DNA from 2 places in the Streptomyces sp. NPDC087300 genome. Region 2 is predicted to be linked to the other one. Evidence: riboswitches for the same ligand, from Rfam matches in the RefSeq annotation. Region 2 holds a riboswitch; the other holds the start of a gene.

Region 1 (7,727 bases), on a different contig from region 2:
GCTCGCCCTCGTCGACGGTGAGGTCGACATCGCGCAGGACGGGCTCCGCCCGGTCGTCGTAGGCGACGGTGACGTGGTCGAAGGTGATCACTTGGCGGTGGCTTTCTCGGGGCGCGGGACGGTGGTGCGCGGCGCGGTGACGGGTGCGGGGACGGACAGCGGCAGCGGCGGCGGCGCGAGGAATCCGGCGGCGCCCGCGAGCAGGATCGCGGCGGCGGGGACCATCGGCAGCGTCGGCCAACTGAGCGGGTAGATCGACGGGTTGAGCTCCGCCGCGTCGAACCCGACATTGGTGAACAGGAGCACGGCCGACAGGACGCCGCAGCCCGCCACCGCCCACTCCTCGAACCGCCACGGGTCGGGCCGGTAGGTGGTCCGCGCGACCCGCCGCCCGCCGAGCCGTAGCCCGGCCACGCACAGGACGGCACCGGCCCCCAGCGCGGGGAACCCGAGCAGCCGCGGCGCGGTCGCGTCGAGCAGCCCGTACGCTCCCGCGCACAGCCCGCACATGCCCAGGAGCATCAGCGCGCCGGTCAGCCGCCGGGAACGGCGTGTCGCCGTGCCCGCACGCCCGTAGCCGCGCGAGTCCATGGCGGCGGCCAGCCGCAAGGACCGTTCGAGCGCGTCCTCAAGGACCGGCACCACGATGCCGCGCAGCGCCCGCATCCCCTTGGTGCGGCCCGCCCGCAGGCGCCGCGCCCGGTGCACCCGCTGGACGCTCTGCACCAGTTGAGGCGCGACGCTGATGGACACGGTGACGGCGACCCCGAGTTCGTGCAGCGCGCCGGGCAGCACGCGCAGCGCCCGCTTCGGGTTGGCCAGGGTGTTGGCCGCGCCGACGCAGCACAGCATGCAGGCGAGCCGCAGCCCGTCCACGGCGGCGGAGAGCACCGCCTCCAGCGAGACGGGGCCGCCCAGTTGGATGCCCGCGTACCAGTCGGGGGTGGGGATGTGCGGAAGCGCGAACAGGAAGTGGTCGTGAGGGGTGATGCCGGTGGCGAAGACCGCGCGGAACACCACCCGGATCGCGACGACGGTGAGCGCCAGATACAGGTAGTACTTGAAGCCGCGCGCCCAGGGCGCCTCGGTGCGGCGCACGCTGATCACATAGCCGAGGACCGCGAGCACGAGAAGGAGAAGCAGTGGGTTGTTGGTCCTGCTGACCGCGGTCGCCAGGGCCAGCGCCCACACCCACCACGCCAGCGGGTGCAGGGTGCGCGGCAGGCGCCGCCCGCCCGCCTCCCGCGGCGCGGCGGCGACCGCGGGGGCCGTACGCTCGCGCACCGGCTACTCCGTACGGCGGCGGCGCCTGGCCGTGTACACGGCCGCACCCCCGATGAGCAGGACGAGCGCGCCGGTCACGGCGGCCGGTGCGTACGAGCCCGCGTCGTGCGCCGCGTCGGCGGCCGGTGCCGCGTCGACGACCTCGGTGGACGGCTTCGGCGCGGCCTGCGCCCCGGCGGACGCGGAGGCCGACGGGGTGGGCGAGGCGGAGTCGGAGGGCGAGGGGGAAGGGGAGCGGGACGGCTTCGGCGGCTTGCTGCGCTCGGGGCGCGGCGGCGCGGGCTTCTCCTGGACGGGCCGTTCCGGCGCGGGTCCGGTGTCGACGTCGGGCGGCAGCGGCGCGGACGTCTTGTTCTCGTACGGGGCGCGGGCCTTGCCGCCGGTGGGCCGGGCGTTGCGGGCGCGCAGCTGGTCAGGGCTGACGGTGGGGCGGCCCTCGGTGCCCTCGATGTTCGTGCCGCCGAAGATCCACAGGTCGACGCTGCCCGGCCGAGGCTTGTAGAGCATGGCGCCCAACTGGCTGTACTCCCAGGTGTTCTCGCCCGGGTCGGCGTGCCAGTACGACCAGTACGCGGAGGCGGGCGGCGTCAGGACGCAGTCGTCCTGCGCGGCCGTCGGGAACTGCTTGCCGCCCTTGTAGCCGCTGTAGCCGATCCGGCAGATGAACGCGGGGCCGTCGTGGCCGGTGCCCGTGGTGCGCCAGCCGCCCTGGTTGAGCAGTTCGTAGCCGGTGGTCGGGGTGCTGCCGCAGGAGCGCAGGATCGGCCCGCCCCAGTCGCTGAAGTCGACCGCGAGCACGGCGCCCGAGCTGGTGGTGCACCGCCCCATGGGCTGGGGAGCGGCACCGGCGGGGGCGGCCGTCGCGGTGAGGGCCGCGGCGGTCAGGGTCAGGGCGCAGGCCGCGCTCGCGAGGGTGCGCAGGACGCGGGGGATCACTGGTGGCCTCCTGTGGTGGCGCTGCGGCGGCGGGCGACGACGACCGTGCGCCACCCGGCGAGGCACAGGGCGACGGCGGCCAGCGCGACTCCCGCCAGTTGAGCGCCGGTCGAAGCGAGCGCGCCGTCGGGCGAGGGGCCGCCGGCCGAGGGATCGCCGGGTCCGTCCTCGCCGGGCGTGACGATGTCGGGCGTCGCACCGCCGGACGGTCCGCCGGCGGAGGGGCCGCCGTCGCCGGGCGGCTGGGGCGTCGTGCCGTCCAGGTCCCTGGCGAGCGTGCCGAACGAGGTGCCGACCGCCCCGCCCAGGCCCTGGGTGGAGGCGCGCACGTCCGAGCCGCGCTGGCCGCCCGCCGCGACGTTCAGGCCGCCGTCCGCGTTCTGCTGTCCGGCGAGGAACTTGCGGGCCTTCTTGATCTCGTCGCCGTACTTCGCCGCGTCCAGGGAGAGCCCCTGCACCGCGAGGGCCGCCGAGTTGACGGAGTTGCCCGAAGCGCCGGGGAAGCCGCCGCCGGGAAGCTGCTTGGTGGCGATCCAGGCGAGCGCCTTGTCGACCGCCTTCTCGGACGCGGCGTCCTGCACCAGGTCGAGGGCCATGGCGGCCATCGCGGTGGAGTCCACCTCGGAGTCGCCGGTCGAGGGAATGAGGCTGGGCCAGGCGCCGGAGGAGTGCTGAAGACCGCGCAGATACGCGACGGGTGCGGCCGCCGACGCCTTCTCACCGGCCCGCAGTTGGGCGATGACGCCGAGGGACTGCGAGAACACCGAAGGGGCGTACGTGTACGCGCCCTTGGCGGGGCAGCTGCGGTCCGGAGCCCGGCTCGGCGCCTCGCACACCGCCTTGTCGAGCGCCGCGATCAGGTCCTGGCCCGCGAACTTCCGCGGATCGCGGCCGACGGTCTGCGCGAGCACCGCCACCTTGCCGAGCGAGCCGCCCGCGGCGTGCGAAGTGCCCACGCCCGTCCAGTCGTTGACGGAACGGCCCGGTGTCGAGCCGTCCTTGCCCCGGCCGTCGAGGAAGTCGACGATGCCGCGCAGCGCCTCGTCGTCGTGCCCTGTGGCCGCGAGGGCGTAGCCGCCGTCGATGGTCAGGCCGTAGTCGGCGAACCCGGTCCCCGCGACGTTCTCGTAGTAGTGACCCTTCTTGAGGCGGGACGCCGCGGTGAGGTACGCGGTGCCCTTCTTCAGGTCGGGGCCTTCCCCGGGCTGCCAGGGCGGGTTCGGGCCGCCGGTCGGCGGGTCGGTCGGGTCGGTCGGGTCCGTCGGGTCGGTCGTCGGCGGCCGCGTCGGGTCCTTCGCCGTGAGCGCCGCCAGGCTGGTGCGCGCTCCGGCGACGACGGCGGCCCAGGTGGGATAGAGCTCCGGATCGCTCGCGCCCTGATCGAAGCCGAAGCCGCCGGACTTCGTCTGCTGCCGGGAGAGCCAGGACACCGCGGCGTCCGCGCGCACCGTGTCGCCGAGCAGCCGCAGGGCCTGGGCGGACTTGGCGGTGGCGTTCACGTCGCCTTCGGTCACCCCCGCGTACGCGCCGAAGGCCCCGCTGGGCAGCTGGGCGGCGCGCAGGCTCTTGCGGGCCTTGGCCACCACGTCGGAGTGGCCGCCCGCCTGCTGGAGGGCGATGATCGCGTACGGGGTGGTGGCGGGGTCGCTGTAGGTGCAGGTGTCGCCGTCCCGGATCAGCGTCGGGCTGAAGCCGCCGTCCTTGCACAGGTGGGCGGCGACCCGGGTGACGGCGTCGGCGGGGATCCTGCGGCCCGCGCGGTGCAGCGCGAGCACGGCGAGGGCCTGGGTCTCCACGTCGCCCACACCGGGGAAGTCGCCCTTGCCGACGCAGTCGGAGGTGCCCCCGGAGGTGCACACGCTCTTGCCGAGGTCGCCCACGAGGTTGTGCCCGCCGAAGGAGTGCGGGTCGCCCCCGGTGCTCTCGGCGAGCAGCGCGAGCAGGGCCGCGCCCGCCGGGTCGGGGGCCTTGTCGGTGCCCCGCGGATAGGCGAACTCCTCGGTGCGCGCTGCCAGATAGGCGCGTGTCCTGTTCAGGGTGTCGCTCTTGCCGCCGGACGCGGCGAGCGCGAGTGCGGTGTGCGCCGTCTGGTACAGGTTGGCGCCCTCCGGGCCTTCCGCACCCTCGTCACGGACGTGGTCGCCGTCGGTGAGGCGGCTCCTGAGCCAGGCGTCCGCCGCCTTGAGGTCCACCTCGCCGGGCTCGACGTCGGGCGGGTTGTCGCCGGGGTCGGTCCCGCCGCCCGCCCGGACCTGGGCGGGCGTGAACGAGGGTCCTCCGCTGGTGCCGTCCGGGTCCGTCGCGCCGAACACCCAGGCCTCCACCGACCCGTTCTTCGGCCGCTGGCTCATCGCGCCGAGCGGGCTGTACGTCCAGTAGTCCTGGCCGCGCGGCGCGATCCAGTACGACCAGTAGGCGGAGGCGGGCGGCGTCAGCTTGCACGCCTCCTGGGCCGGGGCGGGGTAGCGCTTGCCGGAGTCGAAGTCCGCGTGGCCGAGGCGGCAGATGAAGGCGGGGCCGTCGTGCTCGGTCCCCGTGGTGCTGAAACCGGCCTCGTGCAGCAGGTCGTAGCCGGTGGTCGGGGTGGCGTCGCAGCCGCGGACGACACCGCCGCCCCAGTCGCCGAAGTCCACCGCGACGACCGCGCCCTTGGTGGCCGTGCACTTCGCCATCGGATCGGCGGCCGCGGGGGTGGCGCGGCCGATGAGCAGTGTCCCGCCGCCCACCGCCACGGCGGCCGCACACAGCAGCGACACGCATCTCGCGCGCACGCCCCGGCCCGGACTCCCGGCTCTCTGCCCCACCACTGCCCCCCTGGGCCTCGGCCGTGGCGGGGTTCATGTGATCAGCCGGTCCGAGGGCCGAAGCCCGCGTCGGGAACCGTCCGTACCACACCGTAGTCCGCGACGGCGTCAGTCGTTTCGTGCCTCGGTCCAGGTAATCCGGCTCGCCCGCCGGGCACTTGAGGTGCTCGGCGAACCTACGGTTGCGGGTCAGCGCCGGACTTCGACCGGCTTCCCCTGGTAACTGAGTTCAGATTCGGGCGAATTAGAGCACAGTTGCGAATGAGGTGACAAGGGTGTGCGGGACCTGTGAGGTTCGAGTAACCTCCCGTGCTGCCGAGCGGGGGAATCTGGTGGGAGTCCAGAGCTGACGCGCAGCGGTGTGGACCGGCCGGGGGGCCGGGACGAGCCCGAATGCCCGACCGGCCCTGCAATCAAGGACGTCGCATCACGCGCTCGGGCGACGGCCACGTGTCGTCCCCGCCCGCTCCCTCGTACGCCGTGCGTACGCGGGACGCGTCGGTGACGGATGTGCGGCCGACGCCCCCTCTTCCCGGGAGCACCCCGCCATGAACTCCACGCACTCCGCCCTGACTTCCGCCTGCTCCGCCGTGCCCACCGCACGCCCCGCCACGACCTCCGCGGCCCGCCGCGCCCTGCTGTCCGTGCCCGCCGCGCTCACGGCGCTCGCCCTGACGGCGGTGCCCGCCGCGGCGACGGCCTCGCCCGGCCAGATAGCCACCTCCAAGACCAACGGCGTGACCTATCTCAGATCCCTCCAGGGAGCCGACGGCTCCTACGCGGGCGCGGGCCTGTCCAACGAGTGGGCGTTCTCCGCCCTCGCCGCCGCGGGCACCGCCGCCGTCGACGTCACGCCGAACGGCGACACCACGAAGAACGCCCGTACCGTCTACCGGGCCCACCTGGCCGACCCGGCCTGGCCCGGCAGCTCGCCGGTGGTCACCGACTTCGAGCGCGGCATCATCAACGCCTACTCCGCGGGGATCGACCCGGCCCGGGTCTCCGCGAGCCGCAACCTGATCGCCGACACCTACGCGTACTGGCAGAACTCCGCGCCGGGCTACTGGGGTTCGCCCGCCAACTTCAACGGCACGGTCTTCGCGCTGCTCGCGCTCGCGGGGGCCAAGACGCCGTCCGGCGCCCAGCGCGTCCCCCAGGCCCTGCTCGACCGCTCCGTCGGTACGGTGCGGGCCAACCAGCACGATGACGGCGGGTGGAACTTCAGCAAGGCCGAGGGCGACCCCGACGCGCTGGCCAAGCCCAGCGACATCGACATGACCGGCGCCGCCATGGCCTCCCTGTGCGTGTCCGGGGTGCCCGCCACCGACCCGGCCGTCACCAAGGCCAAGGGCTTCCTCAAGTCGAAGCTCATCAACAACTCCGGTGCCTTCGACGCGATGTTCGGCGCGAACACGGACTCCAACGGCTGGGCGGTCTCCGGCCTCAACGCCTGCGGCATCAACCCGCAGACCGGAGACTTCCTCACCCGGGCGGGCAAGACCCCGGTGGACTTCCTGATCGCCCAGCAGTTCAAGCCGGGCGGCGGCTTCAAGTACCTGCCCACCGACACCGTGCCCTCCGCGTACGCCTCGATCGACGGCCTGCGCGCGGTCGCGGGCGGCGGCTTCGCGACGGCGCCGCCGACGCCGGCCACCGCGGGCGCCCCGCGCTGGACGGCCACCGACGCCTTCACCCCCGGCACCCGCACCAGCCTCGCCCTGACGGTCGACGACGGCACCGCGCTGAAGGTCTGCTCCGTCGCCTTCACGCCGGACGCCACGACCACGACGCTCGGTGCCGTCCTCGACGCGGCGGGGGCCTCCGCCACCCCCGCGGGCTGTGTCACGGGGCTCACCCCGAGCAGCGGCGCGGGCGCTGTCACATCCCTGAACGGCAAGACGAACAACGGCAGTTCGCAGTGGCGGTCGAGCGTCGACGGTGCGGCGTCCGGCGCGGCGAGCCGTGCCACGGTGATCGGCGCGGGCGACACGATCGCGCTGCGCTACGGAGGCTGACGGCCCGCGCGGTCAGGAGCCGTCCGAGAGGACCGCGAGTCCGGCGATAAGCCCGACGAAGGCGAGCACCGCCACCGCGCAGACCAGCAGCACCAGCCAGCCGGTCAGGATCCCGGCGAGGGCGAGCCCGCGGCCCTCGCCGGCGAGACGGCGGCCCCGGAAGCGGGCGACGTGGCCCGTGGGGATGGCGACGAGGGCGGACAGGGCGGCCAGGGTGAGGAAGACGCCGGGGTTGATCCAGGCGATGCCGGTGGCGAAGTTGCCGAGGAGGGCGACACCGCCGAGGGCGAAGAAGCCGCTGACCCGCGCGGTGCGGTTGCGGCCGCCGAGAGGCCGTTCGGCGGCCTGACCCGGATTGCCCTGAAGGCCTTCGCCCCGTGCCCCGTTGTCCCGTGCCCGCTCGTCCCGCGTGCGCACTGGCACACCTTTCACTGCCGCTCCTTCAGGTTCCCCAGGTAAGTTGCCCACAGCTTGCTCCTGGTGATTTTCGCCGAAGAGGGATGCTACGCGGCTCCGGATCACTTAGTTCTACAAGACTGTAGAGTTCCGGCATTCGACTCGATCGGGTGATCTGTGATGCCGTGCGACAGTCGTGTGACGGGCGAGATCTGGAGGTTCGCGGGTGGGTGGGACGGGCGCACGTAGGCGTGGTCAGGGTCGGGGCGGTACGGGGGGCGGTGCGCGGCGC
Region 2 (7,727 bases):
CAGGGCACGACGGCGGCGACCACGCCCACCGGCTGGCGCCGCACGAGCAGTTTGCCGAGGACTCCGTCGCGCGCCTCCTCGTAGGTGAAGTCGCGGGCGACGGTGAGGGCCGCGTCCCACGCCATCATCGCGGCGAGCGCCTGCACCATCACGCTGGAGGTGTACGGGGTGCCGTTCTCCGTGCTGATGACCCGGGCGATCTCCTCGTGGCGTACGGCGATCCCGTCCTTGATCCGGGTGACGACCGCGATCCGTTCGTCCAGGGTCATGCGCGGCCAGGGCCCGTCGTCGAACGCCCGGCGGGCGGTGGCGACGGCGCGGTCCACGTCGGCGGGGGCCGCGTGCGGCACGCGGGCGAAGACCTTTCCGGTGTGCGGGGAGACGACGTCGATGACGCCCTTGCCGAGCGGGTCCACCAACTCCCCGCCGATGAACAGCTGTCCGTGTTCCACGAGCTCGGTCATGGCTGACTGCCTCCTGCGGAGCGCTTTCTGACACCGTTTCAGAACTGATACCAGTTCTAGTTGGAGGAGTCCACGGACCGGACGCGCAACCGGCCGCCGATTCGGTCGACTTGGGCGACCATTGAAACTAGTTCTAGTTATAGTGGCGGCACCCGGCGACGAGAGACGCGGCACCCGGCGACAGAGACGAGGCCCCATGACCCCGCAGGTGACCGACCCGCCGGTGATCGAGCACGGCGGCGGCGTCTGGAGCATCAAGGTCCCGATCCCCGACAACCCCCTCGGCTTCACCCTCGTCCACCTCCTGGCGACCGACCGCGGCCCGGTCCTCGTCGACACCGGCTGGGACGACCCCACGTCCTGGGACACCCTGACCGCGGGACTCGCCCGGTGCGGCGTCGCCGTCGGGGACGTGCACGGCGTGGTCATCACCCACCACCACCCCGACCACCACGGTCTGTCCGCGAAGGTCCGCGACGCATCGGGCGCGTGGATCGCGATGCACGCGGCCGACGCCTCCGTGGTGCGCCGCACCCGCGCCAACCCGCCCGGCCGCTGGTACGCCTACATGGCCGCCAAGCTGACGGCGGCCGGCGCGCCCGCCGAGCACGTCGCCCCGCTGGTCCGCGCCGCCGAGGAGGGCCGCCCCAGGAAACTGCCGGGACTCGACCCCGCGCTGCCCGACCGCGACATCGCCCCCGGCGAGCTCCTCGACCTCGCGGGCCGCAGGCTGCGCGCGATCTGGACCCCTGGCCACACCCCCGGCCACGTCTGCCTGCACCTGGAGGAGGACCACCCCGCCCGGCTGCGGGGCAACGGCCGCCTCTTCTCCGGCGACCACCTGCTGCCCGGCATCAGCCCGCACATCGGCCTGTACGAGGACCCCGACGACGCCACGGTCACCGATCCCCTCGGCGACTACCTCGACTCCCTGGAGCGGGTCGCCCGCCTCGACCCGGCCGAGATCCTCCCCGCCCACCAGCACGCCTTCACCGACGCCCCCGCCCGCGTCGGCGCGCTCATCGCCCACCACGAGGAGCGCCTGACCGGACTGCACGCCCTGCTCGCCGAACCCCGCACCGCCTGGCAGCTCGCCGAGCGGATGGAGTGGAACCGGCCCTGGGCCGACATCCCCTACGGCTCGCGCAACATCGCGGTGTCGGAAGCGGAGGCCCATGTGCGGCGCCTGGTGAAGCTGGGCCGCGCCGAGGTCGTGCCCGGCGGCGACCCGGTCACCTACGTGGCGGTGTGACACCCCGGGGCGGCCGGTGCGCCGCCCCCGCCGCCCGGCCCCGCCCCGTACGGGCCGGTAGAGTGGGCGAGTCGTCCTCACGCCCGTACAGGGGGAAGCCGGTGCGAATCCGGCGCTGACCCGCAGCCGTATGACCGCCTTGGCGGAGAGCCGGAATGCCCGGTGCGGAACGTGACCGGCTCGCTTCATCGGACCCCCCGATGAGCGGCACCGTCGAGGTATACGGAGCCGGAGCCGCCCGGAAGCCGTGCTCGCAACGGTCCGTGCCGCCCCGCTCCCCGCAGGGAGAGGCAACCCGCCGCATCATGAACGTTCGCCACAGCGCAGCGGTCCTGGCCGCCGCCGTAGCCGTGTTCGGCTCCGCCGCCGCACCGGCCGCTTTCGCGGACGACGCGAAGCCGTCGCCCTCCACCGCGCTCCCCTCGGGCCTCTACGGCAAGAGCGACCCCAAGTTCGACGGCGTCTTCCGGCAGTCGTACGCCCTGCTCGCCCAGCACACGGAGGGCGTCAAGCCCGCCGCGAAGGCCGTCGACTGGCTGACCGGGCAGCAGTGCGCGAGCGGCGGTTACGCGGCCTACCGCGCGGACGCGAGCGCGCCGTGCGACTCCAAGACCATGGTCGACAGCAACTCCACCGCGGCCGCCGTGCAGGCGCTCGCCGCGCTCGGCGGCGAGAAGAAGACGGTCGGCAAGAGCGTCGAGTGGCTGAAGTCCGTACAGAACACGGACGGGGGCTGGGGCTACAACCCGGGCCTGCCCACCGACGCCAACTCCACCGGCATCGTGATCGGCGCCCTCGTCTCGGCGGGTGAGAACCCCGCGGACGTGAAGTCCAAGGACGGCAAGTCCGCCTACGACGCGCTGCCCGAGCTCGCCATGGACTGCGGCAAGGACGGCGGCGCCTTCGGTCTCGCCGACCCCAAGTCCGGCAAGCTCTCGCCGAACGCCGACGCCACCGCCGCCGGTGTGCTGGGCGGCCTCGGCAAGGGTCTCGTGGTGTCGCAGCCCAAGAAGGGCCAGCCCACGAACCCCAAGTGCGCGAAGCCCGAGAACGTGACGCAGGCCGCGAGCAACGGCGTCGGCTATCTCCTCGACACCCTCGGCAAGACCGACGACCACCTGATGTCCTCGATGCCGGGCGCCGACGACCAGCCCGACTTCGGCAACACCGCCGACGCGGTGCTCGCGCTCGCCGCCGCAGGTGAGAAGGACCAGGCGAAGAAGTCCGCCGAGTGGCTCTCGAAGAACTCCGCGGACTGGGCCAAGCAGTCCGGTCCCGCCGCCTACTCGCAGCTGGTCTTCGCCGCCAACGCGGCCGGGATGGACGCCCGTGACTTCGGCGGCGCCGACCTCGTCAAGCAGCTGAACGCCACGGGCCCGGCGCCGGAGACCGCGTCGAAGTCCCCGTCCGCCGACTCGGACGAGGAGAAGAAGGACGACGGCGGCGGCGTCAGCGTCTGGTGGATCATCGGCGTCGGCATGGTCGCCGGCATCGGCATCGGCTTCCTCTACAGCGGCAACCGCAAGAAGAAGCAGCCGTGACCGCGGGCCGTGCGCGGCGCGGGCACCGGGCGGTCGTGGCGTTCCTCGCCACGCTGCTCTGCACCCTCGGCGTCCTCGCCGCCGCGCCCGCCCAGGCCGCCGGCTACCGCTACTGGTCGTTCTGGGAGCGTTCCGGCGACAGCTGGACCTACGCCACCCAGGGCCCGGGTACCGCGAAGCCCGACGACGGCGACGTACAAGGCTTCCGCTTCTCGGTCTCCGAGGACACCAAGGACTCGGCGAAGCCGCGCGGCGCGGCCGGCTTCGAGGACATCTGCGCCGACAGGCCCGCCAAGGACGGCCGCAAGCGGGTCGCCCTGGTCATCGACTTCGGCCTGGCCGAGGACGCGCCCAAGGGCGAGCGGCCGCCCGCCGCGCGCACGGCCTGCGCGCAGGTCGCCGAGGACGCCACCAGCGCCGAGGCCCTCGCCGCGGTCGCCAAGCCGCTGCGCTACGACAGCAACGCCCTGCTCTGCGCCATCTCCGGCTACCCGAAGTCGGGCTGCGGCGACCAGGTCTCCGGCGACGGCACGTCGAAGAAGGACCAGGCAGGTCAGGCCGACGGTGACAAGGGGGGCGACGGCGGCCCCTCGGTCGGTCTGATCGCCGGGATCGCCGCCGTCGTGGTGCTGGGCGGTGCCGCGCTGTGGCAGGCCCGCCGCCGTCGCGGCTGACGCGGGCCCGGACAGCACGATGACGGACCACGGCAGCCGCACGCCCACCGCCCTCGGGTGGCGCCTCGCCCCCGAGGCGCACCGGAGCAACGCCCTGCACCCGGGCGCCTGGTGGATCTGGGCGCTCGGCCTCGGCACGGCCGCCTCGCGCACCACCAATCCGCTCCTGATCGGCCTGCTGATCGGCGTCGCGGGCTATGTGGTGGCGGCGCGGCGTACGTCCGCTCCGTGGGCGAAGTCGTACGGCGCCTTCGTGAAGCTCGGCCTGGTCGTGATCGGGATCAGGCTCGTCTTCGCGATCGTGCTCGGCTCGCCGATCCCCGGCACACACACCCTCTTCACGCTGCCCGAGGTGCCGCTGCCCGACTGGGCCAAGGGCGTCCGGATCGGCGGCCGGGTCACGGCCGAGGGGCTGCTCTTCGCGCTGTACGACGGCATCAGGCTCGCGGGCCTGCTGATCTGCGTCGGCGCCGCGAACGCGCTGGCCAGCCCGGCGCGGCTGCTCAAGTCGCTGCCGGGCGCGCTCTACGAGGCCGGGGTCGCCGTCGTGGTGGCGATGACGTTCGCGCCCAACCTGATCACCGACGTACAGCGGCTGCGGGCCGCGCGCCGACTGCGCGGGCGCCCCGACAGAGGAATCAGGGGGCTCCTCCAGGTGGGCCTGCCCGTCCTCGAAGGCGCCCTCGAACGCTCGGTGGCACTGGCCGCCGCGATGGACGCGCGCGGCTTCGGCCGCAGCGCCGCCGTGCCCGCCGGGGTGCGCAGGGCCACCGCCGTCCTGACGCTCGGCGGACTCATGGGCGTGTGCGTCGGGACGTACGGACTGCTGACCGCGCAGGGCGCCGCGTACGGCCTGCCCGTCCTGGCCGCCGGGCTGCTCGCCGCGCTCGGCGGGCTCAGGCTCGGCGGCCGCAGGGCCGTGCGCACCCGCTACCGGCCCGACCGGTGGGGCCCACGGGCCTGGGCCGTCGCCGGTTCCGGGATCGCCGTCGCGGGGCTGATGATCACCGCATCCTCGTACGGCGTGGCCGCCCTCCAGCCCGGTGTCGTGCCGCTCGTCGCGCCCGCGCTGCCGCTGTGGCCCGCGGCGGCGGTGCTGATCGGGCTGCTGCCCGCGTTCGTCGCGCCGGTGCCCGCCGATTCCGCTTCCCCGGCCTCCAAGGAGACGTCATGATCCGCTTCGAGGACGTCTCGGTGACGTACGAGGGAACCGCGGGGCCCACCGTCCGTGGGGTCGATCTCACCGTCCCCGAGGGCGAGTTGGTGCTGCTCGTGGGCCCCTCGGGGGTCGGCAAGTCGACGCTGCTCGGCACGGTCAGCGGGCTCGTGCCGCACTTCACGGGCGGCACCCTGCGCGGCCGGGTGACGGTGGCGGGCCGCGACACCCGCACGCACAAGCCGCGCGAACTCGCCGACGTCGTCGGCACGGTGGGCCAGGACCCTCTCTCGCACTTCGTGACGGACACCGTCGAGGACGAACTCGCGTACGGCATGGAGTCGCTCGGGCTCGCCCCCGACGTGATGCGCCGCAGGGTCGAGGAGACGCTGGACCTGCTCGGCCTCGCCGATCTGCGCGACCGGCCCATCGCGACGCTCTCCGGCGGCCAGCAGCAGCGCGTCGCGATCGGCTCGGTGCTCACCCCGCACCCCCGGGTCCTCGTCCTCGACGAGCCGACGTCCGCGCTCGACCCGGCCGCCGCCGAAGAGGTGCTCGCGGTGCTCCAGCGCCTCGTCCACGACCTCGGCACCACGGTCCTGATGGCCGAGCACCGCCTGGAGCGCGTCGTGCAGTACGCGGACCAGGTGCTGCTGCTCGCGGCCCCCGGCGAACCGCCGGTGCTCGGCGACCCCGCCGCGCTGATGGCCCGCTCCCCCGTCTACCCGCCGGTGGTCGCCCTCGGCAGGCTCGCGGACTGGTCCCCGCTCCCGCTCACCGTGCGCGACGCCCGCCGCAGGGCAGGCGCCCTCCGCACCCGCCTCGCCCAGGCGAAGCCGCACACCGAACCCGCCCTCGTACCGGCCCCGGAACGCACCCCGGGCCGCTGGCCACGCCTGCGCAGGGGCCGGGCGCCCGCGCCGACGTACGAAGCGGCCGCCGACGTCGAGCGGCTCGCCGTCCGGCGCGGGCGGGTCGAGGCGTTGCGGCGGGTGGACCTCGCCGTCACCGCCGGCGAGACCGTCGCCCTGATGGGGCGCAACGGCGCGGGCAAGTCCACGCTCCTCGCCACCCTCGTCGGCCTCCTCGAACCCACCTCGGGCACCGTCCGCGTCGGTGGCGCGGTCCCGCACCGTACGGCGCCGCGCCGACTGATCCGGCACGTCGGCCTGGTCCCGCAGGAGCCGCGCGACCTCCTGTACGCGGACACCGTCGGCGCCGAGTGCGCGGCGGCCGACGGTGACGCCGACGCGCCGCCCGGGGCCTGCCGCGCCCTGGTCAGCGAGCTGCTGCCGGGCATCGCGGACGACACGCACCCCCGGGACCTCTCCGAGGGCCAGCGCCTGGCGCTCGCCCTGGCGATCGTCCTGACCGCGCGCCCGCCCCTGCTCCTGCTCGACGAGCCGACCCGCGGCCTCGACTACGCGGCCAAGGCCCGGCTCGCCCACATCCTGGGCGGCCTGGCCGCCGAGGGCCACGCGATCGTGCTCGCCACGCACGACGTGGAGCTGGCCGCCGAGATCGCCCACCGCGTGGTGATCCTCGCGGACGGCGAGGTCGTCGCGGACGGGCCGACCCCGGAGATCGTGGTCTCCTCGCCGTCCTTCGCGCCCCAGGTCACCAAGATCCTCGCGCCGCAGGAGTGGCTGACCGTGACGCAGGTGCGCCGGGCACTGGACGCGCCCTCGCCCGGACAGGACCCGTCGTGACGGCCGCGCCCACGGCCCAGGCGCAGGCCCGCCCCATCCGCCTGGGCCGCCGCTCGGTCGCCGCGCTCGCCCTGGTCAGCGCCGTGGGCGTGGTCGCCTTCGGCTGGCCGCTGCTCGCCGGTACGGATTCCGGCCTCAGCGAGCACGCGCAGGACGCGCCGTGGCTGTTCGCCGCGCTGCTGCCGCTGCTGCTCGCCGTGGTGGTGGCGACCATCGCGGACGTCGGCCTCGACGCCAAGGCCATCGCGATGCTCGGGGTCCTCGCCGCGGCGGGCGCCGCGCTGCGGCCGCTCGGCGCGGGCACGGCGGGCATCGAGCCGATGTTCTTCCTGATGGTGCTGAGCGGCCGGGTGCTCGGCCCCGGCTTCGGCTTCGTCCTCGGCGCGGTGTCGATGTTCGCCTCGGCGCTGCTGACCGGCGGCGTCGGCCCGTGGATGCCCTTCCAGATGCTGTCGATGGGCTGGGTCTGCATGGGCGCGGGGCTGCTGCCGGGCCCCGACACCCTCCGCGGCCGGAGCGAACTGTGGCTGCTCGCGGCGTACGGGGCGGTCTCCTCCGTCCTGTACGGCACGGTCATGAACCTCCAGGGCTGGCCCTACCTCGGCGGGCTCGCCACCGGCGTCTCCTTCGTGCCGGGCGACCCGCTCGCCGACAACCTGGGCCGTTTCATCGCGTACTGCCTGGCGACCTCGCTCGGCTGGGACCTGCCGCGCGCCGTCGTCACGGTGCTGCTGAGCCTCGCGCTGGGGCCCGCCGTCCTGAAGGCGCTGCGCCGGGCCACGCGCCGCGCCGCGTTCGAGGCGCCGGTCACATTCGAGGCTCCCAAGCCGTAGGTGCGCCTGCGCGTTCCGTTACTTCGGGGTCCCTGAGCCGTGAGGCGGCCCACAGGACTTAGGTCCTCTACGAAGGGGGCTCGTAGCACGCACCCTTT

What was found. A riboswitch is a leader RNA that binds a small molecule or an ion and turns the genes downstream of it on or off. The one in region 2 is predicted to bind cobalamin.
Region 1: linked by a shared signal. The riboswitch ahead of ACIO9J_RS22265 (prenyltransferase/squalene oxidase repeat-containing protein) and the one ahead of ACIO9J_RS18430 (prenyltransferase/squalene oxidase repeat-containing protein) in region 2 are both predicted to bind cobalamin.

The regions. Positions count from the first base shown of each region.
Region 1 is NZ_JBIUYI010000005.1:440,070-447,796, forward strand. Features, by position in the region: gene ACIO9J_RS22250 (ABC transporter ATP-binding protein) at 1-91, opposite strand, end outside; gene ACIO9J_RS22255 (energy-coupling factor transporter transmembrane component T) at 88-1,284, opposite strand; gene ACIO9J_RS22260 (hypothetical protein) at 1,288-2,220, opposite strand; gene ACIO9J_RS22265 (prenyltransferase/squalene oxidase repeat-containing protein) at 2,217-4,892, opposite strand; cobalamin riboswitch at 5,135-5,291, opposite strand; gene ACIO9J_RS22270 (hypothetical protein) at 5,573-7,039, shown strand; gene ACIO9J_RS22275 (DUF4190 domain-containing protein) at 7,052-7,471, opposite strand.
Region 2 is NZ_JBIUYI010000004.1:578,892-586,618, reverse strand. Features, by position in the region: gene ACIO9J_RS18440 (aldehyde dehydrogenase) at 1-464, opposite strand, end outside; gene ACIO9J_RS18435 (MBL fold metallo-hydrolase) at 661-1,716, shown strand; cobalamin riboswitch at 1,774-1,898, shown strand; gene ACIO9J_RS18430 (prenyltransferase/squalene oxidase repeat-containing protein) at 2,022-3,257, shown strand; gene ACIO9J_RS18425 (SCO2322 family protein) at 3,254-3,931, shown strand; gene ACIO9J_RS18420 (energy-coupling factor transporter transmembrane component T) at 3,951-5,105, shown strand; gene ACIO9J_RS18415 (ABC transporter ATP-binding protein) at 5,102-6,796, shown strand; gene ACIO9J_RS18410 (ECF transporter S component) at 6,793-7,629, shown strand.